DNA from 2 places in the Streptomyces sp. NPDC000229 genome. Region 1 is predicted to be linked to the other one. Evidence: riboswitches for the same ligand, from Rfam matches in the RefSeq annotation. Region 1 holds a riboswitch; the other holds the start of a gene.
What was found. A riboswitch is a leader RNA that binds a small molecule or an ion and turns the genes downstream of it on or off. The one in region 1 is predicted to bind cyclic di-AMP.
Positions count from the first base shown of each region.

Region 2: linked by a shared signal. The riboswitch ahead of ABT360_RS27490 (M23 family metallopeptidase) and the one ahead of ABT360_RS09900 (M23 family metallopeptidase) in region 1 are both predicted to bind cyclic di-AMP.

Region 1 covers NZ_JBEPEL010000013.1:16,380-21,913, forward strand. Annotated here, with positions in the region: gene ABT360_RS09890 (PrsW family intramembrane metalloprotease) at 1-139, shown strand, start outside; gene ABT360_RS09895 (aldo/keto reductase) at 143-1,087, opposite strand; gene ABT360_RS09900 (M23 family metallopeptidase) at 1,209-2,318, opposite strand; cyclic di-AMP (ydaO/yuaA leader) riboswitch at 2,330-2,464, opposite strand; gene ABT360_RS09905 (PP2C family protein-serine/threonine phosphatase) at 2,719-3,870, opposite strand; tRNA gene ABT360_RS09910 (tRNA-Met) at 4,041-4,114, opposite strand; gene ABT360_RS09915 (alpha/beta fold hydrolase) at 4,270-5,109, shown strand; tRNA gene ABT360_RS09920 (tRNA-Lys) at 5,359-5,431, opposite strand; gene ABT360_RS09925 (hypothetical protein) at 5,528-5,534, opposite strand, start outside.
Region 2 covers NZ_JBEPEL010000072.1:4,422-9,955, reverse strand. Annotated here, with positions in the region: gene ABT360_RS27510 (MBL fold metallo-hydrolase) at 1-106, opposite strand, end outside; gene ABT360_RS27505 (carboxymuconolactone decarboxylase family protein) at 255-806, shown strand; gene ABT360_RS27500 (TetR/AcrR family transcriptional regulator) at 864-1,502, shown strand; gene ABT360_RS27495 (SGNH/GDSL hydrolase family protein) at 1,546-2,340, opposite strand; gene ABT360_RS27490 (M23 family metallopeptidase) at 2,500-3,420, opposite strand; cyclic di-AMP (ydaO/yuaA leader) riboswitch at 3,423-3,586, opposite strand; gene ABT360_RS27485 (tyrosine-protein phosphatase) at 4,198-5,010, shown strand; gene ABT360_RS27480 (DUF6126 family protein) at 5,019-5,135, opposite strand; gene ABT360_RS27475 (XRE family transcriptional regulator) at 5,156-5,534, opposite strand, start outside.

The DNA.
Region 1 (5,534 bases):
GCAGGAGCTGCTGCACCACCTGTGGCAGCGCAAGGAGATAGCCGGGCCGGCGCTGACGTACGCCGCGCAGGCCACCGGCCGGGTGTGGACACCGCCCCCGTATCTCAACTACGGCGGCTACAACCCGTACCGGTACTGACACTTACGCGGACGCGTCCGTCAGCGTCGCCAGCTCGTCGGCCGTCAGCTCCAGCCCGGCGACCGCGAGCAGGGCGGGCAGCTGCTCGACCGTGCGGGCCGAGGCGAGCGGCGCGGCGACGGTCGGGCGGGCGGCGAGCCACGCCAGGGCCACGGTCGCCGTCTCGGCGCCGCGCGCCGCCGCGATGGTGTCCAGCGCGGCGAGGACCTTGCGGCCCCGCTCGCTTTGGAGGTGCTGGGAAGCGCTCCCGGCCCGCGCGCTGTCGACGTGCGCGCCCGGCCGGTACTTGCCGGTGAGGAAGCCGGAGGCCAGCGCGGAGTACGGCACGGCGCCGAGGCCGGCGCGCTCGGCGGTGTCCAGGAGGGTGCCCTCGTAGGTGTCGCGGGAGACCAGGTTGTAGTGCGGCTGGAGCGCGGCGTACGACTCCAGGCCCTCGGTCTCGGCGAAGTCCAGGGAGGCCCGGAGGCGCTCGGCGGAGATGTTGGAGGCGGCGACCGCGCGTACCTTGCCGTCCTTCACCAGCTGGTCGAGGGCGGTGACGATCTCCTCGACCGGCACGGTGGGGTCGTCGAAGTGCGTGTAGTACAGGTCGATGTAGTCGGTACCGAGCCTCCGCAGCGACTCCTCGGCCGCGGCCTTGATGGTGGCCGGGCTGAGGCCCTTGTACCGCGGGTGTGCACCGACCTTGGTGGCGACCACGACGTCGGACCGGTTGCCGCGCGCGGCCATCCACCTGCCGATGATGGTCTCGGACTCACCGCCCTCGTTTCCCGCCGCCCACGACGAGTAGCTGTCGGCCGTGTCGACGAAGTTGCCGCCGGCGGCCGCGTACGCGTCGAGGACGGCGAAGGAGTGCGCCTCGTCGGCGGTCCAGCCGAAGACGTTGCCGCCGAGGGCGAGGGGGAAGACGTGCAGGTCGGACGTGCCCAGTTTGCGGAGTGAGGTCATGGCCCGGCTCAACGCGTCAACAGACCTGCATATTCCGCGCACATGACGAAGAAACCGGCAGCCCTGGCGTCGGGGGGTGTGCCGCCAGAGCTGCCGGGGTCCGAAGTTCCCGGGCGAGCGCTCAGACGGTGAGGCCCTTGCCGCGCAGCCACGCCAGCGGGTCGATCCCGTCGCCGCCCGCGGTGTGCACCTCCAGGTGCAGGTGCGGCCCGGTCACATTGCCGGTGGCGCCGACCCGGCCGATGGTCTCGCCGGTGCCGACCTTCTGCCCGGCACCGACCGTCATCGACGACAGGTGGCAGTACCAGACCTCCGTGCCGTCCTCCAACTCCAGGACGATGCGGTACCCGTACGAGCCCGACCATCCGGCCGACTTGACGGTGCCGCCGTGGACGGCCTTGGCGGGCGTGCCCGTGGGAGCGGCCAGGTCGAGGCCCGTGTGGTAGCCGGAGGACCACATGTTGCCGGCCTGGCCATAGGTGGAGGTGATGGTGTACGAGGAGGTCGGCAGGGACCAGCTCCCGGCGAGTTCGGCCAGCCGGGCCTCCTCCGCGGCCTTCGCCTTGGCGGCGGCCTCGGCCTCGGCCTTCGCCTTCTCCTCGGCGGCCTGCTCGGCGGCCTGCTTCTCGGCGGCGGTCGCTTGCGCCTTGGCCTCGGCGGCGGCCTGCTCGGCGGCGGCCGTCTCGGCGGCCGCCTTCGCCTCGGCGTCGGCGGAGGCCTGCTGCTGCTCGGCCTGCTGGAGGATGCGGGCGCGCAGCGCCTCGCCCGCGTCCGCGCCGCTGTTCTGCTGTCCGGTGGCGTCGGCGGTGCCGGTGAGGGACGCGGTGGTGAGCGGCCCGCTGTCCGGCGTGTCCGTCTCGCCGGAGTCACCGGAGTCCGAGTCGTCGGACATCAGGGAGCCGATGCCGGGCAGGGACTGGGCGTCCGGCAGGTTGTCCGTGACGACGTCCGGCAGGGATATGGAGACCGCCGGCTTGTCCTGCGCGGTGGCCATGCCGCCCGCGCCGACCGCCGCGATGACGCCCACGCCGAGGACGGTGGAGCTACGGGCGAGTCCGCCGCGCTGCTTGGCCACGCGGTGCCGGCCGCGGACGGGGCGGACGGTTTCCTCGGTGGGATTCCATTCTTCCCACTGCTGCCCGTTTACGGGTGCGGCGTCCGGGACACCCGAAGAGTTGAACGAGGCGATCGAGCCGTACGGAGCTTCGGGGGCAGGCCTGTTGGACGCCACGGAGGCGCACTCCTTTCCTTCCTTCTCGCCTACCGGGTTAGCTGACGGGTTCGGAGCAGGAAGGTCTCCTACGGGCCCACTTCGGCCCGATTCACCCCAAGGTGGTGGTTCCCCGGTTCCCTTGCGGAATTCGGCGCACGCGCGCGGTGCCGTCTGGCGACGGCTGGGACGACCGCGCTGCGTTATCGAACGTTAATAGACGGGGGCTCCGGATTCCAAGCCGTTCCTACTGATCATTAACCACACGGGCCCGGGACGTACCGGTTGACAACCGGGCAGAACCGGGCGAGTTGACCGCAGACCAGAAACATTCACCGGCCACCGTGATTCTGACGGCATGTCAAATGCTCTGCGCAATGACACTCGTCGACTACGCACCGTACCGGCGGCCGGGACGCCGCTACGGTACGACCGGAACCGTCCGGCGCCGCTCCGGCTGCCCCTGGGCCGGCCGGCTGACCGCCAGCAGCGCCAGGTCGTCGGTCGCCCCGCCGCCCGTATGCCGCCGTACGTCGCTCACCAGCGCGTCCAGCACCGCGTCGGGCCCCGGGAAGAGCCGCCCCGCGAGCCGCGCGACCGGGTCGTAGAAGACCCCCGCCGCGTCCCGCGCCTCCGAGAGCCCGTCCGTGTAGAGGAGCAGCGTCGCTCCCGCCGGGTACGGCACCTCGTACGCCCGGTCCGGCCATGTCCCCAGGTCCGCCATGCCCAGCGGCAGCGCGGGCTCGGCCTGCTCCAGCAGCTCGACCCGCCCGTCCGCGTACAGCATCAGCGGCTCGGGGTGCCCCCGGTCCACCACGCGCACCACGGCCTCCCCGCGCGGGATCTCCGCCAGCACCGCGGTGGTGAACCCCTCGAAGACGTCCAGGCCGTCCCGCCGCGTCCCCTCCCGGGCCAGCGCCCGCTCCAGCCGCTGCGCCACGCCCTCCAGGGAGCTCTCCTGCTCGGCCGCCTCGCGGAACGCCCCGATGACCACCGCCACCGCCTCGACCGCGCCCATGCCCTTCCCGCGTACGTCCCCCACCACCAGCCGCACCCCGTACGGGGTGTCCTGCACGGCGAAGAGGTCGCCCCCGATGAACGCGTCCGCCTGCGCCGCCTCGTACCGCGCCGCCACCTGCAGCCCGCCGATCCGCTCGGCGGGCGTCGGCAGCACCGCCCGCTGCGCGGTCTCGGCGATCACCCGCGCCGAGGCGAGCCGCTCACCACTGCGCCGCACGACCCGGTTGATCAGCAGCGCGAGCACGGCGACCACCGCCACGGTGAGGATCTCGGTGATGGTCTGCGCCTCGCCCAGCGTGCCGTTGCCCAGGTGCAGGCCCAGCATGGCCAGCACGGCGAAGAGACCGGACAGCAGTGTCGTCCGCGCGGCGAACAGCGGCGCCGCGACGAGCGGGGCGGCGGCGAACAGCGGTACGGCGGTGAAGCGCGGCGGGGTGAGCATGTCGTACGCCACACCCCCCGCGATCAGCAGCGCGGGCAGGGCGCGGACGAACCTCCGGGCCCGCGGAGCACCCTCCCGCCCGTCACCGCCGTCCCGCACCCGTTGCCCCACCACTGGTCTCCTGCCCGGTCCGCCCACGGCTGCGGACGGTACCGCGCCCCACCCAGGCTGGCCGGAGCCGCGCCGCGCGGCGACTCGCCATCCGCCGACCGGGCGACCCCCGGCCCCGGTCCGGGCACGACGAAGGCCCGGTGCGCAATGCACCGGGCCTTCGTCTTCAGTAGCGGGGACAGGATTTGAACCTGCGACCTCTGGGTTATGAGCCCAGCGAGCTACCGAGCTGCTCCACCCCGCGTCGGTGAACACCACCCTACGCCATCCGGCGCACGATCCCTAACCAATATCCCTGGCAGCCACCCCGAGGGGACAAAACGGCCACAGGGGTGCTCCCTCCCGGGGCCGGGCGGCACCCATTGCCGCGGCCCGCCATGCGGTGACATGGTCACGACCATGCCCACCTTCTCAGCCCATGACGGCACCCGCCTCGCCTATCAGGTGTCCGGGGACGGCCCACCTCTGATCTGCCTGCCCGGCGGGCCGATGCAGGACTCGGTCTACCTCGGTGACCTCGGCGGCCTCTCCGCGCACCGGCGGCTGATCATGCTGGACCTCCGGGGCACGGGTCGGTCGGCGATACCGGACGACACCGGCTCCTACCGCTGCGACCGGCTCGTCGATGACGTCGAAGCCCTGCGACGGCACCTCGGCCTCGACCGGACGGACCTGCTCGCGCACTCGGCCGGCGCCAACCTGGCGGTGCTGTACGCGACCCGGTACCCGGAACACATCGGCAGGCTCGCGCTGATCACGCCGAGCGTCATGGCCGTCGGTGTCACCATCACCGGGGACGACCGACTGGAGACGGCCGGACTCCGCCGGGACGAGCCGTGGTTCCCGGCGGCGTACGCGGCCCTGGAGTCGATCGTCGCCGGGAAGGCGACCACCGACTCGTGGCAGGCCGTCGCACCCTTCTACTACGGCCGCTGGGACGAGGAGACACAGGCCCATCACGCCGCCGAGGACGCCCAGAGGAACGGTGAGGCCGCGTCGGTCTTCGCCACCGAAGGCGCCTTCGACCCCGAGGCCACCCGCGGCGCACTCGCACGTCTGGAGGCGCCGGTGCTGGTGCTCGCCGGCGCGTTGGACCTGGCCGCCCCTCCCCGGGCGATGGCCTCGTTCGCCGGGCTGTTCCCCCGCGCGGAGCTGATCGTCCAGCCCGGAGCGGGCCACTTCCCGTGGCTCGACGACGCCGGCCGATTCACGGCGACGGCAGCGAAGTTCCTGTCCTGAGCGTGTCACCGACCCCGTCCGCGGTGCCTGCTCCGAGCCCTGGGAGGCCCTGGCTGCCCGGGCCGACAGTGACCGCCCGAGGGCAACGGCGGTGGTTGACTCACCCGGCGCGGATCACCGGGACCCGTGCCCGTACGCGAGCCCGCGACGATGGCCGTCGGGCTCCGGGGCCGGCCGGCGGAGCTCGTCGGAGCCCCGGGAATGACGTCAGCCCCAGGTCGGAACACCTGTGACCTGGGGCTGAATCGGTAGGCCGTGTGGGACTCGAACCCACAACCAACGGATTAAAAGTCCGCTGCTCTGCCAATTGAGCTAACGGCCCTCGACGAGTCACCCCTGAGCATAGCCGCACGGCGCCCGGCATCCGATCGGGTATCGGGTGAACGGCCGCCGTCGCGCCGCGGAGGCGGGGGGATCGTCAGAAC
Region 2 (5,534 bases), on a different contig from region 1:
GGCGGATCCGCTCCAGCCGCTCTCCGGTGGCGTCCGCGCCGAAGGCGGCGGGTCGCAGGGAACGCAGGTGAGAACGGAGCTGGTGCGGGACGCCGGCGCGGCTCACGGAACCTCCAGGGGTGAGGGTCCCTCCATTATGGGCCGGGAGTGTGACAGCGAAGGGTCGGGCCCGTCACGAGCGCGATGTCACATCTTCGGCCGCCTCGTCCGTCGTAGCGGTGGAAGGTTGTCCACCACACCTCGGGAGGCCCGTCATGGCCCGCATCTCGCTCACCCCGACGCGTACGCTCCTCTTCCGCGCCGTCGAGTGGTACGCGAAGCGTACGTACGGGAAGGTCCTGGACCCGGTCCGCGCGCTGGGGCACAACGGGCGCGTCCTGCGCACGACGCTGCGCCTGGAGCTGGCCGCCGGCAGGTGGAACGCGCTGGACCCGCACCTCAAGGCGCTGGCCGAGCTGGCGTCGGCCGCCTCCATCGGCTGCAGCTGGTGCACGGACTTCGGGTACTGGGAGAGCACCCTGCGGGGCGTGGACGCGCGCAAGCTGCGTGACCTGCCGGTGTGGCGGGACAGCGACGCGTACACGGCGCTGGAGCGCGAGGTGCTGGAGTACGCGGAGGCGATGACCGCCAATCCGCCGACCGTCGAGGACGATCTGGCGGAGCGGCTGCGCAAGGCGCTCGGTGAGCCGGCCTTCGTGGAGCTGACCGCGATGGTGGCGCTGGAGAACATGCGCTCCCGCGTCAACGCCGCGCTGGGGCTGACCAGCCAGGGCTTCAAGGACCGGTGCGAGCTCCGGCACCGGTGACCGGCCGGTGACGGGACGGACACCCGGCGTACCCGCGAAACCGCCTAGGGTGGCTGCGTGGGCAGAGTGCGGTTGAGCGTGGCGGAGCGGCGGGAGGAGCTGCTGCGGGCCGCCGTCGAGCAGATCGAGGCGCGGGGGGTGGCGGCGGTCCGGATCGCCGATGTGGCATCCGCGCAGGGCGTGAGCAATGCGCTGGTCCTCTACCACTTCTCGACCAAGGAGAAGCTCGTCGCGGCCGCCTTCGCGTACGCCGCCGAGGGCGATCTCGCGCACCTGCGCCGGCTGTTGGGCCGCCGGACGACGGCGGTCCGCCGGCTGCGGGCAGCCGTGCACTGGTACGCGCCCACGGGCCGGGCCAAGGGGTGGCGCCTGTGGATCGAGGGCTGGGCGGCGGCGCTGCGCGAACCCGTGCTGAAGGAGGTCGCCCAGGACCTCGACCGGCAGTGGAAGGCGGCGCTGACGGAGGTGATCGCACAGGGCGCGGCGGCGGGCGAGTTCCGCTGCGAGGACCCCGCGGCCGCGGCCTGGCGGCTGACCGCCTTCCTGGACGGTCTGGCCGTCCAGATGACCGCGTACGCGGCGTCCTACTCCCGTGCACGCATGCTGGCGTGGGCGGACGAAGCCCTCGCCCGCGAACTCGGCCCCCCGGAGGCCCGGTCCGGCGACTCCGGCACCCGAGGCACCCGAGACCCCTGAGGCAGCTGAGGCCCGCCCGCGCCTCCCCGCACCCGCACCCGCCCTACAGCGGCAGCAGGTCCGGCCGCTTGGCCGAGACGTGGTCGCCGGACGATTCGCCGCGCAGTCGGCGGCCGATCCACGGGACCAGGTACTCGCGCGCCCACTGGACGTCGTCGCGGCGGAGTTCGAGGGGGCCGCGCGGCGGCAGCGGCGGCCAGGGCTGGTCCGGGTCGGCGGGGACGTCCACGCCGAGGACCTGGCCGGCCCGGAGGGCGACGCGCGTGTGGCCCTCGGGCGACAGGTGCAGCCGGTCGGCGTCCCAAGCGCGCCTGTCCTGCACGGTCTTGAGGGACCACAGGTCCAGCACCGGGCAGCCGTACCGGTCGGCGACGGCGCGCACATGTCCGTTGTAGGTGGCGATCTTGCCGCGCAGCCGGCGCAGCACCGGCACGGTGCGGGTGTCGAACCCGGTCGTCACCAGGACCGTGCCGACCGCGGACGTCAGGTCGGCGACGGCCCGTTCGAAGCGCTCGGCGACGTCGTCCGGGTCGCTGCCGGGCCGGATGATGTCGTTGCCGCCCGCGCAGAAGGTCACGAGGTCGGGGGCGAGTTCCTTGGCGCGCGGGACCTGCTCCTCCACGATCTGGTCGAGGAGACGCCCGCGTACGGCGAGGTTGGCGTACCGGAACTCCTCCGGCTCCGGCAGCCGGTCGGCGAGCAGCACCGCGAGGCGGTCCGCCCAGCCGACGAACGTTCCGTCGGGGCCAGGGTCTCCGACGCCCTCGGTGAAGCTGTCACCGATCGCCGCGTACGACCCGAATACGTCACTGTCTCTGAATGTCGAATCGTCTGCCACGGGAGCACATCTTTCACCCGGTGATGTGACCTACGCGACCGTAGGAGGGGTTGACGGTGGGTGATGTTTGCCACCGGTCAAGATTCACCCAAGCCGGAATACGGCTCCGCCCGGCACCGGGAGGCGGTGCCGGGCGGAGTGCGCTCCGAGGGGCAGGCGTCAGATGGAGACGCCGTGGCTCCGGAGGTAGGCCAGCGGGTCGATGTCCGAACCGTAGCTGGGGCTGGTCCGGATCTCGAAGTGGAGGTGCGGGCCGGTGGAGTTGCCGGTGGAGCCGGACAGACCGATCTGCTGACCGCCGCTCACGCTCTGGCCGGAGGAGACGGACAGCGAGGAGAGGTGGGCGTACTGCGAGTAGGTGCCGTCGGTGTGCTGGATGACGACCTCGTTGCCGTAGGCGCCGCTCCACCCGGCCGAGACGACGGTGCCCGCGCCGACGGCCTTGACGGTGGTGCCGGAGGAAGCCGCGAAGTCGACACCCGTGTGGTAACCGGAGGACCAGCTGGAGCCGGAGGCGCGGTAGGGCGTGGTGACTCCGGCGTCGACCGGGGCGGTGAAGCCCGAGCCGCTGGTCTTCGGGGCGGACTGGGCCGGGGCGGCGGCCTTGGCGGCGGAGCGGGAGGCGCGGCTCTCGGCGCGGGTGTCGTCGGCCTTGGGCTTCGCCGGGGCGGCCTTCGCGGGGGCGGCCGTGGACTTGGCACCGAGGGTGAGCTCCATGCCCGGGAGGATCAGGGACGGGTCCTCACCGATGACCTGGCGGTTGTCCTTGTACAGCTTCTGCCAGCCGCCCTTGACGTTCTTGTTCTTGGCGATCTTGGAAAGGTAGTCGCCGGCGACGACCGTGTACGTGCGCGGCGCGGCCTTCTGCGCCGGGGCGGCGGCCTTCGGGGCGGCCTTGGCGGCGGTGGCCGCGGCGGTGACGGCCTGCGGAGCGGCGGCCGGGGCGGCCTTCTCCGCGGCGTGCGCGCCGGTGGCGCCGAGCAGCGGCAGGGCGATGGCGGCGCCACCGGTACCGGCGGCGACGAAACCACGCGTGATGGAGCTGGACTTGGGACGGCGGTGCTTACCCTTCGCGGGCATGGCGTTTTCCTCTCCGGCGCCTGCGAGGTGAGCTGTCGGGTTCGGACTGGAGTTGTCCGGCCGCGTCATGGACGCGACTTCACCCCGAGCCGGTCCCGGAATTCCGGGGTCGGCGTACTACCTGGGTCCCCCGCTCCTGCCACACGTGGGTGGGTGCGAATTCCGACCGGCGGCAGGATTCGGCGGTCCGGCCGGATTGCCGTGACCGTAAGCGAGTGGGGCAGGCGTGAACAAGCCGCTGCTTTCTTCGCGGCATTCCCGGCGCTGCGACCGCCATGGAATTCCGGTCACCCTCCGTGGATTGCGGATCATGTATTCCCGTTCTGTACAAGGAAATTACGAACGGCATCCCGCCACGGACGGTCACGGTTATGACGCTGCTCACGCGGCCCTGACCATCTCCCTTACGACCAGGGCACGTTATACCCAATCCCCCAATACGGACAGAACCGTCATTCTCTGACGACTCTCCTCAATCCCTCCACCGTTGCGGTCGGATGGCGGCCAGAGGAAGGGCTTCGGACGCCCGGACGGACGAACCGCAACGAAGTGGGACAGAAGGAGCCTGGGTGGTGACGAGGACGCCACCGGCGGGTCCGCAGTCGGCCCGGCCCGGCCCGACGGGCGTGACGTGCGCATCACCGGTCGTCGGTCATGGGCAGGGGCAACGAATGTGCGACGCGCGCGGAGATTGATCGCCGGACGAACCAATGTCGTATCGTCGGACCACGACATCGTCGGCGGGCCGACGCCGACCGCAGACACGGAGGAGCCCCCGTGACGCAGCAGCTGCCGCAGGTCCCGTCGATCGAGCCCGAGCTGACCGGAGTGCGCAACTTCCGTGACGTCGGCGGGCTTCCGACGGTGGACGGCCGGCGGGTGCGGCACGGCAGGCTCTACCGCAGCGGCCACCTCGCGCACGCCACGGGCGAGGACACCGCCTTCCTGGCGGGCCTCGGGCTCCACACGATCTTCGATTTCCGCAACGCCGCCGACCAGAAGCTGGAAGGCCCCGACGTGGAGCTGCCGGGCGTACGGAATGTGAACATTCCGCTCTCCGACCCGGCCGACGGCGCGGAATTCTGGACCATGGTCCGCGACGGCGACCTCGACCAGCTGCGCTCGATCCTGGCGGACGGCAAGGCGGCGGCCCGGATGACGGCCTCGTACCGCATGATCATCAAGGAGCGTACGGCCGAGCACAGCCGGGTGCTCCACGCGCTCGCCGAGGACAGCGTCCCGGCCCTGATGCACTGCGCGGCCGGCAAGGACCGGGCGGGGCTCTCGATAGCGGTCTCCCTGCTGGCCGTCGGGGTCGAGCGCGAGGCGATCGAGGAGGACTACCTCAAGTCCAACGACCCTCGCCGCCGCTACAAGGTGCGCCGCAGCGACAATTCCCCGGCCGCCATGTCGCCGCAGGTCATGGAGCTGCTCAGCCCGCTCTTCGAGGCCCGCATCGAGTACCTGACCGCGGCCTTCTCGACGATCGAGGAGACCTGGGGCTCCACCGAGCGCTACCTGACCGAGGGACTGAAGCTCAGCCCCGAGACCCGGGAGCGGCTGCGCGAGCGTCTCCTCGACGAGAGCTGAGCCGCGCCTCAGCCGGCCCCGAGCTCGAACAGCAGGTAGAGGAAGGCCGCGAAGAGGTGGCCCGCCACCAGATAGGCGAACAGCCGGACGGCGAGCCCTCGGGGGAACGTCCGTTCCTGGGACATGGTGATCTCTCCGATCGAGGTCAGCGGCGGTGCGCGCCCGCGCCGAGGCACAGGTCGGCCGCGGCGCTCTGCATGAGGGTGTGGACGAACAACAGCTCGGCCCCGCCGCGTGTGGCCGCGGCGATACGGTGCGGGGTCAGCGAGTCGAAGTGGGCGCTGTCCCCGGGGTCGAGGACGTGCACGGCCTCCCCGAGGGCCAGGCGCACCCGGCCGCCGAGGACGTACAGCCACTCCTCCCCCGGGTGTACGCGCACGAGGTCGTCCCGCGTCGCGTACGGAACCTGGACGCGCAGCGCCTGCATGGCCCGCCCGGGGCCGCCGGCCTGGTGGTAGACCCAGCCGTCCGCCTCGGCGGGCTCGGCCCGGCCGCCCCGGACGATCGGATCGTGCTCCGGCGGC